2 regions of the Lysinibacillus fusiformis genome follow, and region 1 is predicted to be linked to the other one. Evidence: riboswitches for the same ligand, from Rfam matches in the RefSeq annotation. Region 1 holds a riboswitch; the other holds the start of a gene.
What was found. Region 1 has a riboswitch for FMN ahead of ribE (riboflavin synthase). Riboswitches for the same ligand answer to the same signal wherever they lie in the genome.

Region 1 (12,579 bases):
ATGGCAACGGTCGTGACCTTTTTGTCTCTTTCAATAAAGCTGTGGATGAGTCAAATATTAATCACTATCGGATTATGGTTGTACCAACAGCAAATTACAATAACTTTAGTCTGACGGATGCTAACAGTGTCTCTAGTAACAATTACACGACTGTAAATAAGTCTGGGAAATCAACATATGAGCAGGCGTTATCTGAAAAAACAAGGGATGTGCGTGGCAATTATATCAAAGAGGATACTAGCTACCGTATCTATGTATTGACTGTAGTCAATGGAAATTCCTTAGGAAACAATGCGCTAACTGCCGCAACGTCTACGATTACACTAACTAAGAACTTCACAGTGCAAGCTGTAACTAATCTGAATGTTGCAGATATAGATGATAAAGGGGATGGCCGTGATGTGCAGGTAACATTCACGAAGCCTACAGATGAATCGAATGTTAATCATTATCGGATTCTAATGGTACCAACTGCATATTACAGTAGCTTTAATCTTTCACAAGCCAATAGTAGCTCTTATTACATCACAGAAAGCAAAGGTGGCAATATAACAGCAACTAGAACGTTGGATGGGATTAGGGATGTACGTGGTAACTTTATTACAGAAGGAACTAGCTATCGCGTTTATGTACTGACTGTTGCCAATGGGAACTCTTCAAATGCCTATGCCCTATCATCTCCTTCGTCTGTGATTACAATTAGTAAAAGCAAAGCTGTTCAAGCGGTAAGCAAAATTAATGTAAGCGATATTGGTGATTATGGAGATGGTCGAGATCTACAGATATCGTTTACGAAACCTTCTGATGAATCAAATATAGATAGTTACCGTATTCTTATTGTACCCGCATCAAAGGCAAATGACTTTGATCTGAACGCAGCTACTAGAGTAACTTATTATATAGGTTGGAATAAAGGCCAGTATAGTATGAAATTGGGGGCTGATAGTAGAGATACAGATGGAAGACTTATAACTAACGGCCAAGAATATCGCGTATATATATTGTCCGTAGGTAGTGGAAATTCTAAAGAAATGTATAGCTTATCCTACCCATCTTCCTACATTGCTTTAGAAGACCGTTCAGCCTCTGGATCAGTGGAGAAAGTGACACTTAGTCTTCAGAATGAGGGATATAACTATAAAGATATTAACATTAGTTTCGATGTCAATAATGTTCAAAGCGTAACGGAGTATAAAGTATTTATGTTGCCTAAGGATAAAGCAGATAATTTTAAACTCGATGATGCTATTAAAAGTCTATATAGTACTAATATTTTTCCGAATAGCCTCTCCAACGTTAGCCAAGCGCTAAGCACATCAAGAGATGCATTTGGTAATGAACTCGATTCAGCTACAGAATATGTTGCTAAGGTTCTGACTTTGGCAAAAGGAACTTATACGTTATCGAACACATCCAATAATTCGGTACAACTCCGGAAAAACCCTGATACTACCAATAATGAGACGTCCCAAGACCCTCAAATTAATTAATAGGTAAAGTAATTTCTTCATAGCTGGGACTCCCTATGGCGCTTCGTGTACCATAAGGAGTCCCTTCTTGTTTTGTAATAGTGGATTACTTTTCCCCTGCTTTTAAACGTGGTCCTATAGCTTCAAAAGTAGATACTTCATGCTCTATTTCCACTCTTTATCGTTTCGTATACTGAACGACAACCTGCTTAGAATCGCTTTAACATCTGTACCTGCTCTGTCGTCACCTTAAGCCCATGCTTTAATAAATAGTTCGTTGCTGGGTTGCTTGCTAAGAAGTTCACTGTCGTCAAATGGACTTTATCTGTTGTAATACTTGCTAAAAACTGTGGAAGTAAATCTACATTACCTTCTTCAAGTATTACCAATTGATAAAGTAGAATACGCTCCACCTCACCATGTTTATTCCACACGGTTTTGTATAGCATATAGCCCAGAGCTTCCTTGTTATCGTTATAAAACACCTTGGCTTCTCCCTGCTTCACACTCTGCCAGCTACACTGCCAAGGAACATCTTCCTGATAAAAAGATAGTTGTGCTAGCTGCTCAGGACGAATGGTTGCTATATGAAGAGTGGCTGTAGATTCTGTTTTTACTTCATACTCGCCACTTAAAAATAGTAAGTGATGAGTAATTACATAGCCATATTTTTGATATAAAGCAATGGCTATCTGGTTTTCCTTAATCGCTTCCAGCGTACCCATTTCTACGTTTTCCTGTTTATAGATGGCTAAGGTTTCCTCCATTAATAGGCGCGAGACTCCCTTACCACGATACGCTGGGGAAATACCTGTCCCCCCATTCCAAGCAATTTTTTTGCCATCGATGGTACGAAAGCCATTCATAACAATGGCAATCGGTTCATTATGGTCAAAAACGACGATGGAATGGTCAGGAGATAGCCCCTCGCCTACTAGTCGTTGTAAAAACATTTCTGCTGTCATATTGATTTCAACAAAATAGCCTTCAAAGCCTTTGTTCCATGCTTTCAATACTTCCTCTAATGTACATTGTGCAACTGTTTTAATCTTCATATTTCCCCTCTTTTCAAATGGAATCTAATGTTGCTAAATGTTCTAAGGTTAGTTTTCTGACAATCTCATAACCTTGTCCTAGACCCCTCGGTTTTATGACAACCGTCCCCATATTCGAAATGACACCAAGCCCCACATCTCTTGGAAAGCTATGACCAATGATTACGCTATTCATGCCCTGTGGTGGTATGATCTCCAACATTGATGTAAAAGTCGTTAATATGCGAGTTTGCTCAACACTAGCAAGATTGCCACCTAACATAAAGATTTCAAACAAAAAGGGGTCAATTTGCACATTATCAGTTGGAAATGCCAGGCGAGCTGTTTCAATCGTCCGACAGAAAGGGCTAGTAGTAATGGTGGAAAGGATGGGAATTTGCCAATAGCGTAGCATGTGACCATAATACATAGCCTCTCTACGACCATGATCGGACAAATTCCGTTGATTTCGACAACTGTGAAATGTGCTATAGGCTTGATCGACACCGACAGTTGCAGTCCCATGTCTTGCGTATAAAGTGAGCCCACCCTTTCTCAATAACGCCAGGAGAGCCTTTTCCATTTTCTTCATCTCCTTCATCATATCACTTTCTACTTTGTAATGTATGTCCTATACATAGAAAAAAGCTCCCTACAATTTCTTGTAGAAAGCTTTTTCTTTTATTTTATTGGAAGATGGACAATGGCAGTCGTTTCTAAATGTTTTGATGAATCAATTGAAATATGACCATTATATTTAGCAACAATTTCTTTCACAATAAATAAGCCTTGGCCTCTTAATCTACCATTCTCATGTTTTTTTGTTGAAAATCCTTGCTTAAATATTTGATCAGAATTCGCAATATTTGGCCCTGTATTAGTAATTTTAAATTCATACTGTGCCTCATTTGCTGAACAGCAAATTTTAATTTTACGTTGTTCCTCAGGTAATTCAACAGCGGCATCAATCGCGTTATCAATTAAATTAGATAGAATCTTGATTAAATCTGTCGTTTTAATCTTGTTAAAGTCATCTTGAGAAATAGTAAAATCCATATCGATATTATGATTTTGAGCCGTTAATTTCTTCGTTTGCAATAATATGGATAAACCTGGATGATCAATATTTAATTTTAATGATTTAATCGCTTGCACTTCTTTGGATAGTGAAGATAAATATTGTTTAGCCTGATCTGTTTTTTCTAATTGTAATAAACCATGTAACACTTGAATATGATTCGTAAAATCATGACGAAGGGACGACACCGAGGTAATCAATGTTTTGATTTCTGCTAGGTACGTGTCCTCTGTAGCTCCAACTTCCTTCGCTACCTCTTTTTGATACCATCTTTGTAAAAATAAAAAAGAACCGATGACAATTAAAATAAGCACACCATTAAAAATAAAATTAAATAGGTTGTCTTCAATGACTTTACCCTTAATACCATTTAGCGTATCTGCACTGATGTCAATGCCTAAATACCCGATAATTTTCCCATTGTCATCTTTGATGGGTGCACCAACCGACAAATAAGACCCATGTACAGAATCATGAATTACCTCTGTGACATAGGTTTCACCGTTATAGGCTTTTTTAACTTGCTTTGCAGGAACAGTACAAATCACCCCAATTCCAAAGCCCTCTTTCATTTCTTTTGGCATCCCCGTAATCATGGCTATTGATACTTCAGGATTGTCCACCTTTAAGGTATAAACAAACAGTGCCCCTAATTTTATTCTTGCATCATTTAAATAATTTCTTACTTTCCAATAATAATCATTTTCCTGTGGATTATTTAAAAATTGCTGATATGCATCCGTATCAATGGATGCAGCAATAGAATGGGCTGCCTCTAAACTTTGATTGGCAATCGACTCTTCAACGGTCTTTTTTATTTTTACATAGGATGTAAAGATGTTTAAACTTGTAAACAAACATAATAAAATCGTTGATAGAATTAATATTAGTTTTATTTTTCTATTTTTCATAAAAAACGGTACTTCCTCATCTATAAATATTCTAGAATATTATTATATTATAATTAACTCTATTTTTTGTTTGTAAAGCAAACATTGCTTGTATATCCTACATAAATTAAAACACAAAATCAATTTTTATTTTACTCATTCCTAAAATTACACACCGTAACAAATAGTTTAATAATCCTTGACAAGAAAGTAAACTAAAAAGGTAAGTAATAGCGTTTTATGTCTCATTTCCTATTTAAATGGAAAATGAAAAAGGCCACTATAGCAAAGGTATCAAAAAAAGATCAAGTATCAACAATATCTGATCTCAGAGTGTCGACAAACTAAATTCGTAACAAAAAGTTATCATATGTCGGCATTTGATTTTAGTTTTCTATGTTCAGATGTTTTTCTGAATCCTTGAAAATAAAGGGTTTGGAAAATCTATAAAGAATTGTGCTTATAGCCGTTTAATCTAAAAAAATAATAGACAAAGTCGAAAAAATCGACTTCGTCTACAGTCTGAGATCAGATATCAACAATACCTGATCTACAATACAATTTACTTATTTTTTACTTGAAGTACGTGTTTGATCTTGCGGCTTTAGAAAGGTAGGTCGTTTACTATAGCCCTTTGGAGATAGTCGCAATAAGGACTTACGTAAATTGGCTTTTTCGAAATCGGCACTAAAGTTAATATATGGCACACCCAAGACCTGCATGTTTGCCGTATATAATAGTATGAAAAAGACTGAAATAAAGAAGCCAAATAAACCAAAAAATGCCGAAGACATAATAATGATTAATCGAAAAATACTCATAGCCGTCACAAAGGATTGATTGACCAATGTAAATGCAGCGATACTGGAAATGGCAATCACAACAATCATTGAGGGGCTTGTAACACCTGCTTTAATCGCTGCATCTCCAATAATTAATCCCCCTACCACACTAATTGAGCCACTGATTGCACTTGGAAGACGTAGGTTAGCTTCACGAAACAATTCAAACATAAATAACATCATTAAAATTTCTAGAATGGTTGGGAAAGGCAATCCCGTTCTCGATTCGACAACTGTTGCAAGTAGTAGAAATGGAAGCTGTTCTTGATGATAAGTCGTCAATGCAAGCCAAAAACCTGGCAGCAGCATACTTATTAATATCCCGACAATTCTGAGTAATCGTTCCATCGAGCTAACAATGATTGGGTACTCATTATCCTCTGCCGATTTAAAGAGCAACATAATATTTGTAGGTGTAATTATGGCATAGGACACACCATCAATCATTAAGAGAATTCTTCCTCTCATTAATGCCTGCATAGCAAAATCAGGTCTTCCTGTATAATCATGTCTTGGAAGGATGGTTGCTGTCTTTTCGATTGTTTCCATTAACAAATCACCATTGATAACAATATCCGTATCGATTTTTTGTAATTGAAGTCGAATTTGTTCCAGCATATTTAAATTCACAATGTCTTCCATATAAAGGATGGCTACTGTTGTTTTAGAACGCTTGCCAATTTCTAATGTCTCAACACTAAAAGAATTAGTGGGTAATCGTTTTCTTAATAAAGCAATATTAATAAAAACATCTTCAATAAAGTCATCTCTAGGTCCTTTGACCACTAGTTCTAGTGTTGTTTCCCCAGGCTCTCGATTTGGTCTTTTTGAAATATCGCTAGAATAAAGTAACTGATTTTCTTCAAAATACAATAAGACATGGCCTTTATAGACCCTTGTCACTGCATCCTCTTTCGATAAAATCTTTTGTAAATAGGGAATGTGTAAATGCTGTTCGATTTCTTCCTCTAACATGTCCTCAGAGACTTTGCTTAACAAAGATTGAACACGTTGAACAACCACAGTTTGAAGTATTTGCTCATTGACCATTGCATCACAAGTTATCAAATGTACTGTATATTGCTGAAAATTATATTGTTGGAAAATCACATCAGCAGAGCGTTGAAATAGTGATTTCAACATTTTCAAATTGATCATTTGTTCCATTGATGAAATACTTCTCATCTCCTACTGAGCCAGCTCAAGATTAGTACATTTATGAAAACAATCACCTTCAATAAATACACTTAAGCATATTTTTCCCACGGTTGTTCAAAATATTCAAAGAAACAAATGTTGTGACGAGTTATTCAAATTATCCTCAGCCAATCATTTTCTTTAGATTCGCCATCTCAATCGCAGACATTGCAGCATCATAGCCTTTATTACCAGATTTCGTGCCTGCTCTTTCAATCGCCTGTTCAATATTTTCAGTCGTGACAATACCGAAAATAACAGGTACATTCGTTGTTAACGATACATTGGCAATGCCTTTTGCTGATTCATTACAAACATAGTCATAATGAGTTGTAGAGCCACGAATAACGGTACCTAAACCAATAATGGCATCATATTTCTTTGTTTCTGCCAGTTGTTTCGCAATAAAAGGAACTTCAAAAGCCCCTGGAACCCATGCGACATCAATAGATGCGGGATCAACCCCATGGCGTGTTAAACCATCCATTGCTCCATCTAATAATTTGCTTGTAATGAACTCATTAAAACGACCTACAACTACTGCAATTTTTAAATCCGTTCCAATTAATTGTGCTTCAAATGTTTGACCCATTGTTCTTGCTCCTTTTTAAATAGAAATTTTATTTTCATTTGTGGATAACTGATTACGATAAACAACCAATGCTTCTATTGATATCATTTTTAAGCCATGATGTGCCGCGAACTTTGTCAGTTCCTCAAAACGAAGCATTTGCCCATCATCACCCATAATTTCACAAATAACACCTGCTGGTACACTATGACAAAGCTTCGCCAAATCAACTGTCGCTTCTGTATGCCCTCTCCGTTCTAACACACCATGCTCCTTCGCAATCAGCGGAAAAATATGACCTGGTCGACGAAAATCAGTCGGCTTAGCTTGCTTTTCTATCATTTTCTGTATTGTTAATGCACGCTCAAAGGCGCTAATCCCTGTCGTTGTATCTTCATGGTCAATACTCACCGTAAATGCGGTTTGATGGTTATCCGTATTGCGCTGAACCATCGGATGTAAATCTAGCTTATGTGCGATCTGTTGCGAAATCGGTGTACAGATTAAACCTCTACCATAGGTTGCCATAAAGTTGATCGTTGCTGGTGTGATGAATTCAGCGAGTGCCAGCAGATCTCCTTCATTTTCCCGATCCTCATCATCGACCACCACAATCATGTTGCCTTGCTTTAAATCCTCAATGGCTTCTTCAATTGTATGTAGCACGATTATCATCTCCTCATTCTGTTATTTTAAAAACCATGTTGTGCTAAATAATCTCTCGTAATTGTTGGCGTTACTTGCCCTTTTTTTAGTTGCTGTAAAATATATTTACCGACTAAATCTGTTTCGATATTAACGATTGCTCCAACCCTCTTCATACCTAAAACGGTTTCTTTGTAAGTATGAGGAATGAGCGAAATCGTGACACGATTCGCTTCAACATGAAAAAGGGTTAAGCTTGTGCCATCAATTGTTATGGAACCCTTCGGAATACAAAAGCTTGTTAGTTCATCTGACATTTCTATATCCATATAAACGGCATTTGCTACTGGACGTATGCGCAAAATTTTACCGACTCCATCAACATGACCAGCAACAAAATGACCGCCAAATCGTCCATTAGCAGGCATGGCACGCTCCAAATTAACTGAATCACCTAGCGCCAGCTGCTGTAAATTTGTTGCTTTCACTGTTTCTGGCATAACATCCATTGTAAGCTGCTGTTCAGTAAATTGTGTCACCGTTAAACAAACACCATTGACTGCTATACTGTCGCCAAGCTTGACATCCTCCGCTATCTTGACGGATTGAACCGTAATTTTCATACTGTCCCGATCGCTTTGCACAGCTTTTACGACACCAATATCCTCTACAAGCCCTGTAAACATTCCATCACCTACTCTTCTTATTTGCTCTTCTATCCTTCACTTTTGAAGTTTTATCCGTCATTTTTGAAAGTCTATCCACCTGTTTTTGTGTTTTATCCTTCTCCCTTCACTAGCTACCAATAAAAAATAAAAACCCCTTTCATCAAAGGGGTTTTGGGAGTATAAGACATCAACAAATAAGCCTACTTGAAAACGATTTTTTCCATAGACTGTCATCTCATTTGTTCTTCTCCCATCCAGACTATCACTGTCGGTTTTGGATTTGCACCAAATCAGCTTGCGCTCACGGACTTTGAATTGCTTCATCACCGCCGATTGGGAATTTCACCCTACCCCGAAGAACATCTTCTATTCGATTGTAGCTAAATAAAAAAACTTCCCAAAAGATGATTGGGAAGTGGCGTAATAAATGCATAGTCAAATAAACCTTCTAAATTAGAATTAATTTAAAAAGCTCGCATTTTTACCCTTCTCCCATCCAGACTGTCACTGTCGGTTTTGGATTTGCACCAAATCAGCTTGCGCTCACGGACTTTGAATTGCTTCATCACCGCCGATCGGGAATTTCACCCTACCCCGAAGGATACTTTTATTTAGCTAGTCTTACGATAACACTATTTTATTATATTATCCATCCTTCTTTTTAAATTTTTTTCGTCATATAAATTTTAAGCAGCTCTGACGTGACTTGATAAATGTAAAAGAAATTATTAAAATGATGACATTTAACTTGTTTGTGAAACTTCTCAATCAAAAAAACGTTCCTTTACAGGTGACTATTCAGTCTAACAGTTTGGAGGTCATTTCCTTGACATTTTTAAAAAATATACCGTTTAAGCAAGGTGTTTTCTATGCCTTATTAGCACTCTGTTGTGGAATTTCAATTGTTTTCGTCCATCATAATGAAAAATTTTATGAACGACCGATAGCGGAAGTAATACAGGTGAACGTCACAGAATCGGAACCGATGACAGATATGTATGAGAATGAGGATGAATTGTTTACACAGGAAATTACGGCCATGATCAAAAATGGACAGTATAAGGGGCAATCCATTCATTTGATGAATGACTATTCTTCTTCTGGTGCTTTTGATCAAAAATACCATGTAGGCAATGAAATCTTTGTCACCATAGATAATCACACAACACAATCAGGGTTAACAGGTACCATCCTCGATTTAAAACGTGATCAAACCATGATCATGATTGCGTGGATTTTTATTTTTGCCTTACTCATTATAGGCAAAAGACAGGGCTTGTTTTCTATCATTAGTTTGGTTGTCAATGCCTTGATCTTATCATTTGCATTAGATCTTTATGTTACACATGGGGGCGTAAGTCTGTTATTCGTTAGTGGTATTTGTGCCCTGTTATTTACCATTATTTCGCTCCTACTCATTAGTGGATTGAATACAAAAACGTATGTAGCCATTGTGTCCACACTTTTAGGAACCGTTATAGCGCTTATCATTAGCTCAATTGTGATTTGGTTGACAGGTGAAAATGGTCTTCGTTATGAAGAAATGCAATTTTTAACACGGCCCTATCGCACAGTCTTTATGGCAGGTTTATTTATTGGCTCGCTTGGGGCTGTCATGGACGTCTCTATTACGATGGCTTCCTCCATTTTTGCTTTATACGAGCAAGATCCTACTATCTCTGTCAAAGCACTTAAATCTTCGGGACATGAAATCGGTAAAGATATCATGGGTACGATTACAAGTATTTTATTCTTTGCCTACCTTTGCGGCTCCATCCCTATGATTATTCTCTATTTGAAAAATTCTTCCACATTAGGACTCACATTGTCCTTGAATCTTTCTTTAGAATTAGCCCGTGCCTTAGCAGGGGGTATTGGTGTTGTCCTCACGATTCCTATTAGTCAGTATACTGCTATATTTTTCATTAATCGAAAGAGGGTTCAAGAATGAATGTTATCGTCTTATTAGCAGTTATTTTATTTGCGTTGATGGTGATAGTAGGTGGTAAGCAGGGTGTCCGCTCATTTCTTTCTTTATTTCTAAACTTTGGTGTACTCTTTATCACCATCTTTTTAATGACAAACCCTAAAAATAGTCCCATTATCTTGACGTTTATAGCCTGTACGGTCATTAGTTGTATTAGCCTTTTCTATATCAATAAAACAAACAGTAAAACCATTACAGCCTTTATCGCAACGATGGTGACGATTGTTGTGTTACTGCTATTTATTACCTTTATTACAGAAAAATCGATGATCCAAGGGTTTGGTGAAGAATCGACTGAAGAAATTAGTATCTTTTCCCTCTACATTGGCGTTAATTTTGTGCAGATTGGTGCATCAGTCATTATTATGAGTACGATAGGTGCCATTATGGATGTGGCTATTTCTATCGCCACTTCCATGCATGAGATTTTTTATCGCAATCCCACGATTAGTAGAAAGAAACTATTTACATCTGGGCTAAGTATCGGGAGAGATATTTTAGGAACTGATACCAATACATTATTTTTTGCTTTCTTTGGTGGCTATTTAAGCTTATTAATCTGGTTCAAGGATCTCTCCTATTCGATTGGCGAGATTGTTAACTCCAAAGTTTTTAGTGCTGAAATGACAACCATTCTTTGTGCAGGCATCGGCATTGCACTGATTATTCCAATTGCCTCCTCCATCAATGCCTATTATTTAATTCGAACACGAGAAAAAACAGAAAAACTGTTGTAAAAAGATACTAGCACCTAGCACTTATATGTGATAGGTGCTACATGTTGTTGCAAAAAGATGATGTCAACGGCAGAAAAAGCAACTTTGCAAGGCGAGGGGTTGATTTCCGTTCCGCCAGCGTCCTTTCCAGGGGGCGTCCGATGAGCCGCTTCACTCACTGCGTTCGCTCCACTCCAATCAACCATTCTGCGAAGTGGCTTTACTTTTTTCATAGCAGCATAGCGATTAATCGCCCATTATCTATATTCTTAGAGGGGATAAACTCTTATTTTCAATGTGGAGAAGTGATGCGTGACAACACCTCTTCATAAAGAGTAATGAACACCTTCACTTTATCTGAAAACCTTTGCTAAAAAGGTAACACGTTTGTGGATTGTAGTGGAAGGCTACTTGACTCCCGTGGGATCGCGAGACAGGCAAGCCTCTAAACGGAGCGGTAGCGGAGGAAGCGGCTCGGCGCTCGCCCACAGGAAAGCAAGTAGCCTGCAATGGAAATCCATTTCTACCTTTCAATTGACTGTTTTGTTTTTCAACACTAAGTAGAGGCTGGGACAAAAAGAAAAAATGTTAGACCAAGATATAATTGGTCTAACATTTTTTTGATTTAGGAAGGCATATTTAACTTCTTAAAGTGAAAAAGCTAATATCCATTTTTATTGTTTTTCAATATAATCTAGTTCTGTCCCAGCCTCTAGATATTTCTCCTCGTACCTCTCAAAAAATGAATGCTATGTCAAAAAAGTTTGTCCAAATTGTGAAATCGTATAGTAGAGGCTAAAATTAATGCTTACATTTGAGAATTTTTTTTTGCTATAGTAAAAAACAGAAGAGTTAGTATCGCGGAGGTGTACTAGCTAATAGGAAACACGATCGCTGATAATCCACATCACGATAACTTTATCATGCAGAAGAATGAAATAAGACTAAAATTCATCTATAAATTTCAGAATGTTCTGTATTTCATTCTTCTATGCTAGTCAAACATTTTTTGAAGGAGTTTTTACAGTGAATAAGGAAATAAAAACAGGTCCGATCATGGTGGCTCTCTTAGTAGCCGGCTTTGTAGGACTGTTTAGTGAGACCGCATTAAATATTGCACTAGGAGAGCTAAGCCAGCTCTTCGATGTGGACGCTACAACCATCCAATGGCTGGCAACAGGCTATTTTCTCACATTAGGCATTTTAGTACCTGTGACAGGCATTTTAATGCAAAAGTTTACTACTCGCCAAATGTTTATGGCGTCTTTACTCTTTTCGATAATCGGTACCATGCTTGCCGCTGTCGCACCGGTCTTTGCTGCCTTACTTTTAGCACGTATTATTCAAGCAGCTGGCCTAGCGATTATATTACCATTAACGCAAAATGTGATTTTCACGATTTTCCCAGCCAATAAACGTGGTGGTGCTATGGGCGTTATGGGTCTCGTCATTTTGGCAGGACCCGCTTTCGGCCCTACATTG
Region 2 (12,579 bases), 280 kb from region 1:
TGTAGCGATTGATCATTTTAGAAAGCAAGCTGTACGCCAAAAGCATTCACATGATTTCTTTGACTGGGAAACGGAACAGCTCCATTCAACCACACCATCACCGGAAGATATGCTACAGGCCAGTGATGAATTTATGCAGGTAGAATCAGCACTTGAAAACTGTACAGGCGACCAAAAAATGGTCATTATAATGCGCTATTTTCAGGATTTATCGATCGCAGAAACAGCGCAAATACTAGATTGGACAGAAGCTAAGGTAAAAACGACCCAGCATCGAGCCATTAAATTTTTAAGGCAACAGCTACAGCCGATTAGAGAACAGGAGGCGAAACGGCAATGACGCATAAGCCATTTGATGATGAACAGCTTGAATATGTATTGAACAATGCCCCTAAGCTTTCTGACCACCGTTCAAAAGAAGAAATATTAAATCGGTTAATGGCAGATGCTCGCTTGCAGGATAATAGTCACCTTCAAGAAGCAATACAACAACCTATAGAGAATGAAGAAGCACAACAAGAAAGTAAACCTTCGATCCAAGATGAACGTCCATCACGATTTAAGTTCCGAAAAATGCCGATTTTTACGAGTGTAGCAGCAGTTTTCGCGCTAACGGTACTCGTTGGCTCCATGTTCATGAATAATGACGCTAGCCAAAAAGATCTAGCTAGTACTCCAGAAACGGCTAATTACGCTACTTTACAGGAAGATCGTTCTGCTAAAGACGCTGCTACGCAGGATGAAGCGCTTCAATCCAGTATTGTATCGGAGCATGAGCGCATGTTATCTTTACGGTCATCTGTCTATGAGGAAGATGTGAAAGATGCTGTCGTTTTCCGTATTGGTTTAGCAGGACGTGATGCGGAAAGTGTGCCAATGACATATGTGATACCAAATGAGCGTGTAGCAACTGATTTTGGAACAGAAAAACCTTCTACTCTACAGATGTATGAGAAATACGCTCCTCAAATTGATGAAGAAGCCAAAAGGTTTACAGATTATCATCCTTTTAAAGGTGAACTGAAGGAGAAGGAAGACAAGCTTGTCCACGTTTTACCAAAGGACAATGACTATGATGTTGCTTCAGCTACCGTCAATGAGTATAAAGGAACTTTGGAAGATACATTCTCAGATTCTGAATATACGGAAGTGGAGATTCAAAATGAAGATGGCACACCTTATGAGTTTTCTCAAGAGGGCGAGCCAAGCCAAGCTATGTCATTAACAAACGCCAAACATTTTAATTATTATTTATACCAAGATGGTAATGGTGCGGAATATCTGTCACCAGATTTCCGTCAAACATTTGCAAATGTTACAGAGGCACTTACACTCATGAAAAACAAAAATGATGATGTTTATGTAACAGTTGTTCCTGAAAATGTGACTTATACCGTGAAAGAGGAAGCGGAAGGTGTCGTCGTTACATTTGATATCCCCTTAGATTTAGCATCGATGGAGCCAATCCGCGCCACGCAATTGATTGAGGCCATGATGTTAACTGCTGCTGGCTTTGGCCAACAATTACGCTTAGATAATGTGGTCCAAGAAAGCTGGGAAGGATTCGATTTGAAAACGTATTTGCCAAAGCCTGTGGGGCCAAATAAACAATATATGCCTTAGTCAAAAATGAGGCTGGGACAAAACCCACCTCTAAATTAAAAAGCCTGTGAAATTTTACGATCAGTAAAATTTCACAGGCTTTAAATTTTTTCATAAAAAAATAAGGATCACTTCTGATAAAATTAAGTCACCACAACAAAATTATACAGAAAGAAGGATCCTTATGTTTAAAAATTATAACATGAATCAATTAGTTTTGCCTTTAGATTTAGAAGTAACATTACAAAAAAATGATATTGCCTTCCATGTCCACCATCTAGTTGAAAGTATCTCGCCTGAAGCGTTTGAACCATTCCTTCGAAATGAAGGCTGTCCCGCCTACCATCCACGCATGATGCTTAAAATTATCTTATGTGCTTATACACAATCTGTCTTCTCAGGGCGTAAAATTGAAGCCCTATTAAAAGATAGTCTTCGGATGATGTGGCTAGCTCAAGGGTATGAACCAAGCTACCGCACGATCAACCGTTTTCGTGTTCAACCAGAAATGAAAGAGTTGATCCGCCAATGTTTCGTCCAATTCCGTTGCCAGTTGGTCCAAGAAGAATTAATTGATCAGGAAGCTATTTTTATTGATGGAACAAAGATCGAAGCCAATGCGAACAAATTTACTTTCGTGTGGAAAAAATCCATCGAGAAATATCATAACGGATTAATTGAAAAATCAAACCAGTTATACGATGAGCTACTCGAGAAAGAAATCATACCAGAAATTGAACGAGAAAATGTAGAAGAATTAGCAGTAGAAGAGCTCGCCCAGATGGTAGAAAAAGTAGACGAAGTGATTTCCGCGTATGATCAAAAAATAGAGGATTCATCGGATGTAGCTGCGCGAAAAGCTTTAAGAGCCGAACGGAAATTCCCAAAGCAAGCACGCAAACAATTAATCGACTATATTGTACGTAAACTAAAATATCAAAAAGACTTTGAAATCTTTGGCATGCGAAATAGTTATTCCAAGACGGACTCAGATGCCACATTTATGCGAATGAAGGATGACTATATGAAAAATGGTCAATTGAAAGCAGGTTATAACATCCAAGTCGCAACAGAAGGTCAATATGTGCTTGCCTATAGTATCTATTCGAACCCAACGGATACACGTACCTTAATCCCGTTTTTAGATGAAATCGAACAACATTATTTTGAACTACCAAAACACGTTGTCGCAGATGCTGGATATGGTAGCGAACAAAATTATGATGATATCCTTTCGAATCGTAAACGAGAAGCCTTAATTACGTATAACTTGTATTTAAAAGAACAAAAGAAAAAGTATAAACAAAACGAATTCAATACAGCATACTGGGATTATGATGAAGAAAATGATCAATACACATGCCCGAACCAACAACAGCTTGTATTTAAATATCGTACCACGAAAACGGATCAATATGATTTCACGCGCGAGTTTAAGGTATACGAATGTGAAGACTGTTCCGAATGCCCATTCCGTTCATTATGTACAAAAGCAAAAGAAGGAAATAATCGTAAGTTAATAGTGAATGAGAAGTGGGAACAGCAAAAAGAATATGTAAGAACAAAGCTTTCAGAAGAAAAAACGAGTACCATTTATCGTCAACGCAAAATTGACGTGGAACCAGTTTTTGGATTCTTGAAAGCTAATTTGCGTTTCACTCGATTTTCTGTTCGAGGAAAATCGAAGGTTAAAAATGAAATAGGTCTGGCATTAATGGCTGTGAATTTAAGAAAATTCACAGCCATTAGGTATGGAGACAACATAAAAAATAGAGAAATCCTAATTTGAATTCATTCAAATTAGGATTTCTCACTAATTGAGGCTAGTTATGTCCCAGCCTCATTTTTATAATACATACAAATCTAATCGGATTTTTTTAAGCAGAACTATTTACTTTTTCTTGATAATTAATTATAGTAAGGTTGTAGTATAAAATAATATGATTCATCTTCGGGGCAGGGTGAAAATCCCGACCGGCGGTAATAGAGTGGTAAACCGTTAATGTTTTTCATTAACTCGAATGGTTTATGCTACACTCTTCAGCCCGCGACCTGTGCAAATTTATTTGCATGGCTGACTTGGTGTGATTCCAAGGCCGACAGTTAAAGTCTGGATGGGAGAAGATGGAGGTACGATCGTCATTCATTGTTATGAAGTGAACTATAGCCGAGCGCTTTTTTGTAGGGCTTTTTAAACAGTGCTCAAAAAATAGTTTATATTGACGCTTATTCGTCATGCCTTTCTCCCTTGTGCTTTTTCATGCATAAGGGTTTTTTCATGCTAACAATTGAAAGATCGTCACCTTTCTTCTTGCGAGATTGAATCAGCAAAGAGGAGAGAGTTTTCTATGAAGAAGAATGTTAAACTTCAATCGTTTATTACGATTGGTATGCTGAGCAGTATTTCGTTTTTATTAATGCTTTTTAATTTCCCAATTCCGCCGTTCCCAGCATTTTTGGAAGTGGACTTTAGTGATATGCCTGCATTAATAGCAGCCATCACAATGGGGCCTGTAGCTGGTATTTTAGTAGAGTTATTTAAAAATGTATTGGATTGGATTTTCTCAGGAACGCCAACAGGTGTGCCAGTAGGTCATATTGCTAACTTTACAACAGGTATTTTATTTATTTTACCAGTAAGCTTTATTTTTAATCGATTTAAAACAATTGCTGGTCTTGTTGGAGGTTTAGCAACAGGTACAGTCGTTATGGCAGTAGGCATGAGTATTTTAAACTATGTAGTATTTTTACCAATGTACACATACTTCTTAGGAATGGAACCTGTTGTAGGTGACTCACTTTATAAAATGATTGTCGCTGGGATTTTACCATTTAACATTGTGAAAGGTATTTTATTAACGGCTATTATGGCGTTTTTATTTACAACAATGCGCAAATGGATCGACCGTCAACGTTCTATCTATATATCAAAATAATATACGCTAACCTCGGGTGAATATACCCGAGGTTTTTTTGTTGAAGGAATGATGGATAGGGTTTAAGGATGTAACGGATAAATTACTAAAAAGAACGGATAGAAAGGCAAAACTAACGGATAAACATAGAAAAAAGTAATGGAGTGTTCTAGCTATCTAGTACTTTATCATTATGACCTAGTCGAAAGCTATATTTTCATGTAAAATAGGGAAGAGTTTAGAATGTTTGAGGAGTTTGAAGAGATGAGTGAACAAAAGGGACAGTGGTCTAGTAAATTAGGATTTATTTTAGCATCAGCAGGTGCTGCAATTGGACTAGGGGCAATTTGGAAACTACCCTATGTAACGGGACAAAGTGGTGGAGGAGCGTTTTTCCTAATCTTTGTGTTATTTACCTTGTTAATAGGGTTACCAATGCTATTGTCCGAGTATGTTTTGGGACGTGGTACACAATCAGAGGCTGTAACGGCATATAAAAAAATTGCTCCGACAAAGTCAGGCTGGGCTTGGATTGGTCGAATGGGTGTACTAGGTTGTTTTTTATTATTAACTTTTTATAGTGTAGTTGGAGGTTGGATCTTTATTTATAGCGGGCTCGGTGTTGCTGGCGCTGTAATCGATCCAGCAGTAGATCCAGCTGAGCTATTTGGAAAAATTATAGGTACGCCTTGGATTACGCTAGTTGGTTTAGTGTTGTTTACATTAGCCAATGTACTTGTGATTTCGTTAGGTGTACAAAATGGGATTGAAAAGGCCAATAAATGGATGATGCCGCTACTCTTTATAATGTTCATTGTCCTTGTTGTGCGTGCTGTTACATTGGATGGGGCAATGGAGGGCGTAAAATTCTTCTTATGGCCTGATTTCTCGAATATTACTGGAAAGGCATTATTAGAAGCGCTGGGGCAATCGTTCTTTGGGTTAGCAGTGGGATTCTCTTGTCTTGTTACATATAGTTCTTATCTAAAAAAAGATGTAAGTCTGCCAAATTCAGCAGGTTCTGTTGTGCTGTTAACTGTGCTAGTCTCATTTTTAGCAGGATTAGCGATTTTCCCTGTTGTGTTCGCCTTTGATTTAGAGCCAGCAGCGGGTCCAGGCTTGCTATTTATGGTGCTACCAACAGCTTTCAGTCAAATGCCATTCGGTGAAGTATTTTTAGCGATGTTTTTATTACTATTTTTATTTGCCACATTAACGTCATCATTTAGTTTATATGAAATTATTGTCGCGGCATTTATGGAACATAGTCAGAAATCACGTCCAATGTGGACACTTTTACTTGGTATAGTCGTATTTATTGCAGCTATTCCAGCAGCACTTTCTTCTAGTGTTTTATCGGATATAACGATTTTTGAGAAAAGTATTTTTGATGCAACCGATTTTCTAGTGTCAAACATCATGCTTCCATTAGGAAATTTATTCATTGCTATCTTTATTGCCCATGTAGTGGATAAAGAATTTGTGAAAAGAGAATTGTTAATGGGTAGTCAAATGGGACAAGGCTATTATTCATCATATCGTATGTTAATGTTAGTTGTCGTACCGATCATCATTCTTGTCGTGTTTGTTAATATGCTACTGCAATATTAAAGAAAAGGTGTATTCCATCTAATAGGAATACACCTTTCATAGTGTTGAAAAACAAAACCATCAATAGAATTTTTGTGAAAGGTGAAAATGGTTTCCGTTGCAGGCTACTTGCTTTCCTGTGGGCGAGCGCCGAATCGCTTCCTCCGCTACCGCTCCGTGCAGGGTTTCGCCTGTCTCGCTATCCCACGGGAGTCAAGTAGCCCTCCACTCCAACCCATAAATATTTAATTTTTTTAGCAAAGATTTCCAAATAAAATGAAGATGTTCACTACTCTTTATGGAGGAGTGTTGTCACGCATCACTTCTCCACATTGAAAATAAAGGGCCTATCCCCCTAAGAATACAGTTATTGGGCTATTTGATTGCTATGCTAGTATGAAAAAAAGTAAAGACATTTTGCAGCATGGTTGATTGGAGTGGAGCCAGCGTCACTCCTAGGGGATTTAGCGTCACAGATGAGACCCTGGAGCGAACGGAAGTGAGTGAAGCGGCTCATCGGACGCCCCCTGGAAAGGACGCTGGCGGAACGGAAATCAACCCCTCGCCTTGCTAAAAGATCTTTTTCTGCTAGTGACATGATCTTTTTTCAACAACATGAAAGGTGTATTCCGTCTAATAGGAATACACTTTTTTTAGTATGACAAGAATTAATATTCGTTAAGTGATAGCTCTCCTAGCCAATCTTCTTTAATAATTTTCTTTGCTTGTTCTTCGCTTTTGGCAATAGGGAATACTTTATCAACCTGTGAAATAGCGAATAAGTTGCGAATGAAATCATCGACGACAATAATGGCAATTTTTTTATCTTTTACAGACACCTTCTTAGCGAAATTAACGATCATACCGAATCCGGTGCTATCGATATTTGTAACCTTTTGCATATCGATAATGTATCCGTGTTTTGTGTCCAAGCTAAGTGTTTGCAGCTCTGACTTTATATCTTCAATTATCCCGTATTCTAAATCGCCAGTAAACGCAATCACAATATAATCAGCCTTTGTGTCAATATTCATTGCAATGTTCTTCTGATTCATCCTATAGCGCCTCCATTTTTCTTTACTTGTTTGGGATTTATTCAAACTTAAATTTATTAACTTCATTTTGTAAATTATCAGCAATTGATGATAGCTCATCCGAACTTTGTGTAATTTCTGCAACTGTCGCATATTGCTCTTCAGAAGTCGCGGCAATCTCCTCTGTAGCTGCTGCAGCGTCCTCGATAATACGTGAAATATCTTGGATAGCTTGTTGCACACCTAAGGAGTTGTCGTTAACATGTGTAAATGCAACTTTCATTTGTTCGACACCTTCTTCTGTTTCGACAACTTTCTCCACGATTTCTTTTAAGGCACTTCCACCTTTATTAATGATTGTTACTTGCTCCTCGACCGCCAATAGATTGCTTTCCATCGTCCTTACCGTCACAGAAGTTTCAGCTTGGATATCATTAATGAGATTTGTAATTTGTCCAGCTGCTAAACTTGACTGTTCTGCTAGCTGACGAACCTCTGATGCAACGACAGCAAAGCCTTTTCCTTGATCGCCTGCTCGTGCTGCCTCGATGGCTGCATTGAGTGCTAACAGATTCGTTTGCTCAGCAATGCCTGTGATAACGGTAATAATACCACCAATTTCTTCAGAGCGCTTGCCTAACTTCTGGATAGAATCAGTTGCATAAGACACAGTTTTCGTCACATCACCTAAATGCATAATCGCTTCATTGATGGCTTCTTCTCCTTTGCGTGCGATATGAGTTGATTCAATAGCGCTATTTAAAGTGATTTCGGCCTTTTGTAAGCTCTTTGATACTTCCTCGATCGTTTTTTGCATCATGGAAACGATTCGTTCAGCCTGGTCGGATTGAGTCGTAGTACCAACAGCAATTTCATTCATTGTCAATGCGATTTGGTTAGATGCTTCACTTGTTTGATGGGATGATTCTGCTAAAGTGTGTGATGACTTTGCGATTTGATGTGCACTACCAGCCACAATCATTATCGTCTCTGTTAAATGATTTTTCATACTACTAAATGCGCGTGCTAATTCAGCGATTTCATCTTTGCCTTTCGGGTTTAACAGTTTAACATTTAAGTTTAGTTCTGCTAGCTCCTTGGCATTTGTACTCAGAATATTAATCGGATTAACAATTTGTTTTTGTAAGAACCAACTAATTCCTCCAATCATCACAATGGCAATCACTAAGGAAATGGCTACATTCTCCAGTGCTGATTTTGTGGCAATGCTTATATAAGGAGCGGTAGGGACAGCGGTTGCCCATACGCCGATAACCTCCCCTTGGCTATTTACTATAGGATCATAGGCTGCTTGATGCAAACTTCCTAAGACATTTGCAGAACCGATAAAGCGCTTTTTTTCTCCTAGCACAACAGTAGCAACCTCGTCAGAAACTTTTGTATTTAAAGCGCGTTGACCGTTATCTACTATATTGGTACTTATACGAGTATCATTTTGAAAGATGGATACAGCATTCCCGTTTGTGAGTTCTCCAACTTTATCAGCTGCCTCAAAATTTTCTACCATATTGATATCGCCCTTATAGAGTTGGTTGTTTTTAATGGACCATTCTCCAGGATATTTAGCGTCTAAATATTCATAGCTTACCTGTATATCTGATAGAAGCTTTGTATCAGCACTTTCTAATAGATTGTTCTTGGCAACAAAAAAATTGACTCCTGCTAAAAGGGAAGTAAGTAAGATAATACAACCAAATATAAGCAGATTCATTTTTTTTCGTATAGATAACTTCATTAAAACACGCCCCCAATTTTACGTTTACTTTATATATGAATCTTTTTTGAAATACCAACTAAAAATTTTGTTTCTGAAATATTTTCAAACCAAATATGGTCGACCATATTTTTGACAAAAAATAAACCGCGTCCACGATCAGAATAATCAAGTTCGTCTAAATCGAATTGAAGAACTTTGTCCCAGTCATTTTCGGCAATACCTTTTGCTTCATCAGTGACTGTTATTTTTATTTCTTCGTATGATTGCGTTACATGTATTTGGATCTCCTTTTGAGAGGGTGTGTCAATTTTCCCCATAGCCTCTACGGCATTGATGACTAATTCATGTACAACAAATCGTAATTCTCGTTTATAAGGTAGATTATATAACTCTGTATAATTCTCCATTACTTGATCAATAAAGGCTATAGCTTGTGTATCAGGATTTACATTGAGTGTGAATTCCATCTTCAATCACCTACCCTTTAATGTAATTGTTATTGAAACGACTGTGATGTCATCACTGTAATCATTATCAAATAAATTGTATTTTTGAGAAAACTTTTGTAGTGCATAGCTATTATCCTGTGAAGCATAACTGTAGAAAAAGTCCATATCAATTGAATTTTGCTCGTTTAATGTTAATAATCCATCCGTATAAAGAATAATGCGGTGCCAGCCTGATAAAGGTATTGTTTTTTTATTTATTTGAATAGTAGGGAATAGTCCGAGGATAGGCGTATTCGCTGGGAGGAAGACTGTTTCTCCATATTTTCCAAATAAAAAACCAGAAGGATGAGCCGCATTCACATAGTGCAAAGTTCCGTTTTTTGTATCTAGAAGTATGTAGATTGCCGTCATTAAAAAACGGTCCATATCATCAGAAAATAGCTCGTATATTTGGCGGTTAAGTTCTTGAATTACTGCTACTGGATCAATTAACTTCGTAATCATTCCTTTTAATAAGGATCTAATAGACATAGTAACGAGTGATGCAGCGATACCATGCCCCATTGCATCATACAGAAGAATGGCGGTTAAATGTTCATTAATTTTAAACCAGCAGTACATGTCACCTCCTAGTGTATTGGATGTTACATAAAGACCATCAACCTGTATATGCTCAAGATTTAATGGGGGAGATAGTGCATTCTTTTGGAATTTTTTTGCAACAAACAAATCTTTTTGAATCATACTTTCCTGCTGCTTTCGAAGCGTGGCTTCCCTCTGATATTTTAAGGCTACTTGAATACGAGTCTTAAATTGAGTGAAATCAAAAGGTTTTAAAATAAAGTCGAAAATACCAGCTTCAAATACCCTATCAATTGTTATGGTTTTTTCGTAGGTAGTAGATAGAAGGATAGGGACTTCTATCCAATTTTTAAGTACATGAATGTGCTGACAAATTTCCTCGCAATTTCTGAGTGTCATTTTAGTGTCGAGTACGATTAATTCTAGCTCATCTTTCAAAGATGAATCTACTAAATAATTCATTGCTGCTTCCGTTGTTGAAAAGCAATGAATATTTGGGATGCCGATACGATGAAAATATTTTTGCAGACGCAGCACATCATTACTTACGCTGCCAATGATTAATACTGACATGCCTACTCAATTCACCGCCTTATGTATCTATAACTAAATATTTCCTGGAAGCCAACATAATGATTTCTAACCATAATATATACTCCGTATTTACTTATAATATGAATAAATTAAAATTCTAATTTGCTATAAATTTACCAATAAATATGGCATTATACAAGGCTTTTGTGATATAAAGTAAAACTTAATCAGTGGGGTTTTTGACATCCAAGCTCATGAAGAGTGTTCTAGGGTTATGTTTTTAGCAATGTTCTTGTGTTATATGCATTTGCTGCATGAAGATGTAGTAAACGCTTCGCTCCTAATCATGCAAATAAACTGTCCAATCATTAGACAGACAAAGAGTTTTTATAAGACTAAAGACCTTTTGTAGAAAGTAGTAATTTTGTCCTTTATTAAAGATGAAAGAACGCTATTTTAGATGGAAATGTGATAAAAAAATTAATCTAAAAAAGGGATTAATATATTCGATAATATGCATGTTAGAAAACCTTACATATATATTGCGTATCCTCCATTTTTAATGTATTTTAAAAACAGTCATAAAAATTTATGTTAACTAAAATTACATTGGAGTGGTGAAGAATGAAACATTATACAAAAGAAGATATTGTACGCCGAGTGAAGGAAGAAAATGTGAAATTTATTCGCCTACAATTTACAGATATATTAGGAACAATTAAAAATGTGGAAGTGCCTGTCAGTCAATTAGAGAAAGCGTTAGATAATAAAGTCATGTTTGATGGCTCTTCAATCGAGGGCTTTGTGCGTATTGAAGAATCAGATATGTATTTAAAGCCCGATATCGATACCTTCGTAATTTTTCCTTGGACTGCTGAAAAAGGGAAAGTAGCTCGCTTTATTTGTGATATTGCGAGACCAGATGGTACACCATTTGAAGGAGACCCACGCTCCAATTTAAAACGTGTATTAAAGGAAATGGAGGAGCTAGGCTTTACTTCGTTTAATTTAGGACCAGAGCCTGAGTTTTTCCTGTTCAAGCTGGACGAAAAGGGACACCCAACACTGGAATTAAATGATAGTGGGGGCTATTTTGATTTAGCGCCAACTGATTTGGGGGAGAACTGTCGTCGTGACATCGTTTTAGAGTTAGAGGGAATGGGCTTTGAAATTGAAGCTTCTCATCATGAAGTAGCACCTGGCCAGCATGAAATTGACTTTAAGTATGCCAGTGCCATTGAGGCATGTGATAATATTCAAACATTTAAACTAGTCGTAAAAACCATTGCTGCACAGCATGGCCTCCACGCAACATTTATGCCAAAGCCACTGTTTGGGGTCAATGGGTCAGGAATGCATTTTAACTTATCGTTATTTGAAGGTGATAAAAACGCCTTCTACGATGAACATGCTGACTTACAATTAAGTGCAACCGCACGTAGCTTTATGGCAGGGATCATGAAGCATGTGCATGGCTTTACAGCTATCACGAATCCACTTGTCAATTCCTATAAACGATTAGTACCTGGCTATGAGGCACCTTGCTATGTAGCATGGTCAGCTCAAAACCGCTCACCACTAATTCGTATTCCAGCAGCACGTGGACTATCTACACGGATTGAATTGCGTTCAGTTGATCCAGCAGCAAACCCGTATTTAGCAATGGCTGTTATTCTAGCATCTGGACTAGATGGCATACGTAAAGATTTAACGCCACCAGCTGCGGTAGATCGTAATATTTATAAAATGACAGCAGCGGAGCGGGAGTTGAATGGGATTGACAGTTTACCATCCTCATTGGAATTTGCGCTAATCGAATTAGAGATGGATGCCATTGTTCGTGATGCACTGGGTGACCATATTTACGATAAATTTACAGCTGCAAAAGAGATTGAATGGAATAAATATCGCACACGTGTCCATAATTGGGAGCGTGAGGAGTATTTAAAGATGTACTAAAAAAATGTTGGGGCTGTTTTTTGCCCCAACTTTTTTATGTGACATGAACTTCTTTTTGCTCTATCATAAGATTAAAGGAGTGTGGGCAATGACACAAATAACTCAAGTTGTGACAATTCAAAACAATGATATTGTGCAATTTGAACTTGATATTAACCGGGCTTTAGTAGATTTAA

Region 2: another riboswitch for FMN. It lies ahead of JTI58_RS15480 (ECF transporter S component); the one in region 1 lies ahead of ribE (riboflavin synthase).

Annotation. Positions count from the first base shown of each region.
Region 1 covers NZ_CP070490.1:3,459,819-3,472,397, reverse strand. The annotation lists gene JTI58_RS16875 (copper amine oxidase N-terminal domain-containing protein) at 1-1,490, shown strand, start outside; gene JTI58_RS16870 (GNAT family N-acetyltransferase) at 1,679-2,524, opposite strand; gene JTI58_RS16865 (histidine phosphatase family protein) at 2,538-3,086, opposite strand; gene JTI58_RS16860 (ATP-binding protein) at 3,185-4,492, opposite strand; gene JTI58_RS16855 (spore germination protein) at 5,038-6,480, opposite strand; gene ribH (6,7-dimethyl-8-ribityllumazine synthase) at 6,635-7,102, opposite strand; gene ribB (3,4-dihydroxy-2-butanone-4-phosphate synthase) at 7,118-7,747, opposite strand; gene ribE (riboflavin synthase) at 7,774-8,412, opposite strand; FMN riboswitch at 8,633-8,758, opposite strand; FMN riboswitch at 8,875-9,000, opposite strand; gene JTI58_RS16835 (YibE/F family protein) at 9,221-10,345, shown strand; gene JTI58_RS16830 (YibE/F family protein) at 10,342-11,118, shown strand; gene JTI58_RS16825 (hypothetical protein) at 11,166-11,429, shown strand; gene JTI58_RS16820 (DHA2 family efflux MFS transporter permease subunit) at 12,124-12,579, shown strand, end outside.
Region 2 covers NZ_CP070490.1:3,178,627-3,191,205, forward strand. The annotation lists gene sigX (RNA polymerase sigma factor SigX) at 1-340, shown strand, start outside; gene JTI58_RS15470 (RNA polymerase subunit sigma) at 337-1,623, shown strand; gene JTI58_RS15475 (IS1182 family transposase) at 1,787-3,391, shown strand; FMN riboswitch at 3,546-3,732, shown strand; gene JTI58_RS15480 (ECF transporter S component) at 3,951-4,538, shown strand; gene JTI58_RS15485 (sodium-dependent transporter) at 4,782-6,128, shown strand; gene JTI58_RS15490 (STAS domain-containing protein) at 6,776-7,162, opposite strand; gene JTI58_RS15495 (methyl-accepting chemotaxis protein) at 7,200-8,897, opposite strand; gene JTI58_RS15500 (ATP-binding protein) at 8,927-9,346, opposite strand; gene JTI58_RS15505 (SpoIIE family protein phosphatase) at 9,353-10,483, opposite strand; gene glnA (type I glutamate--ammonia ligase) at 11,069-12,403, shown strand; gene JTI58_RS15515 (hypothetical protein) at 12,492-12,579, shown strand, end outside.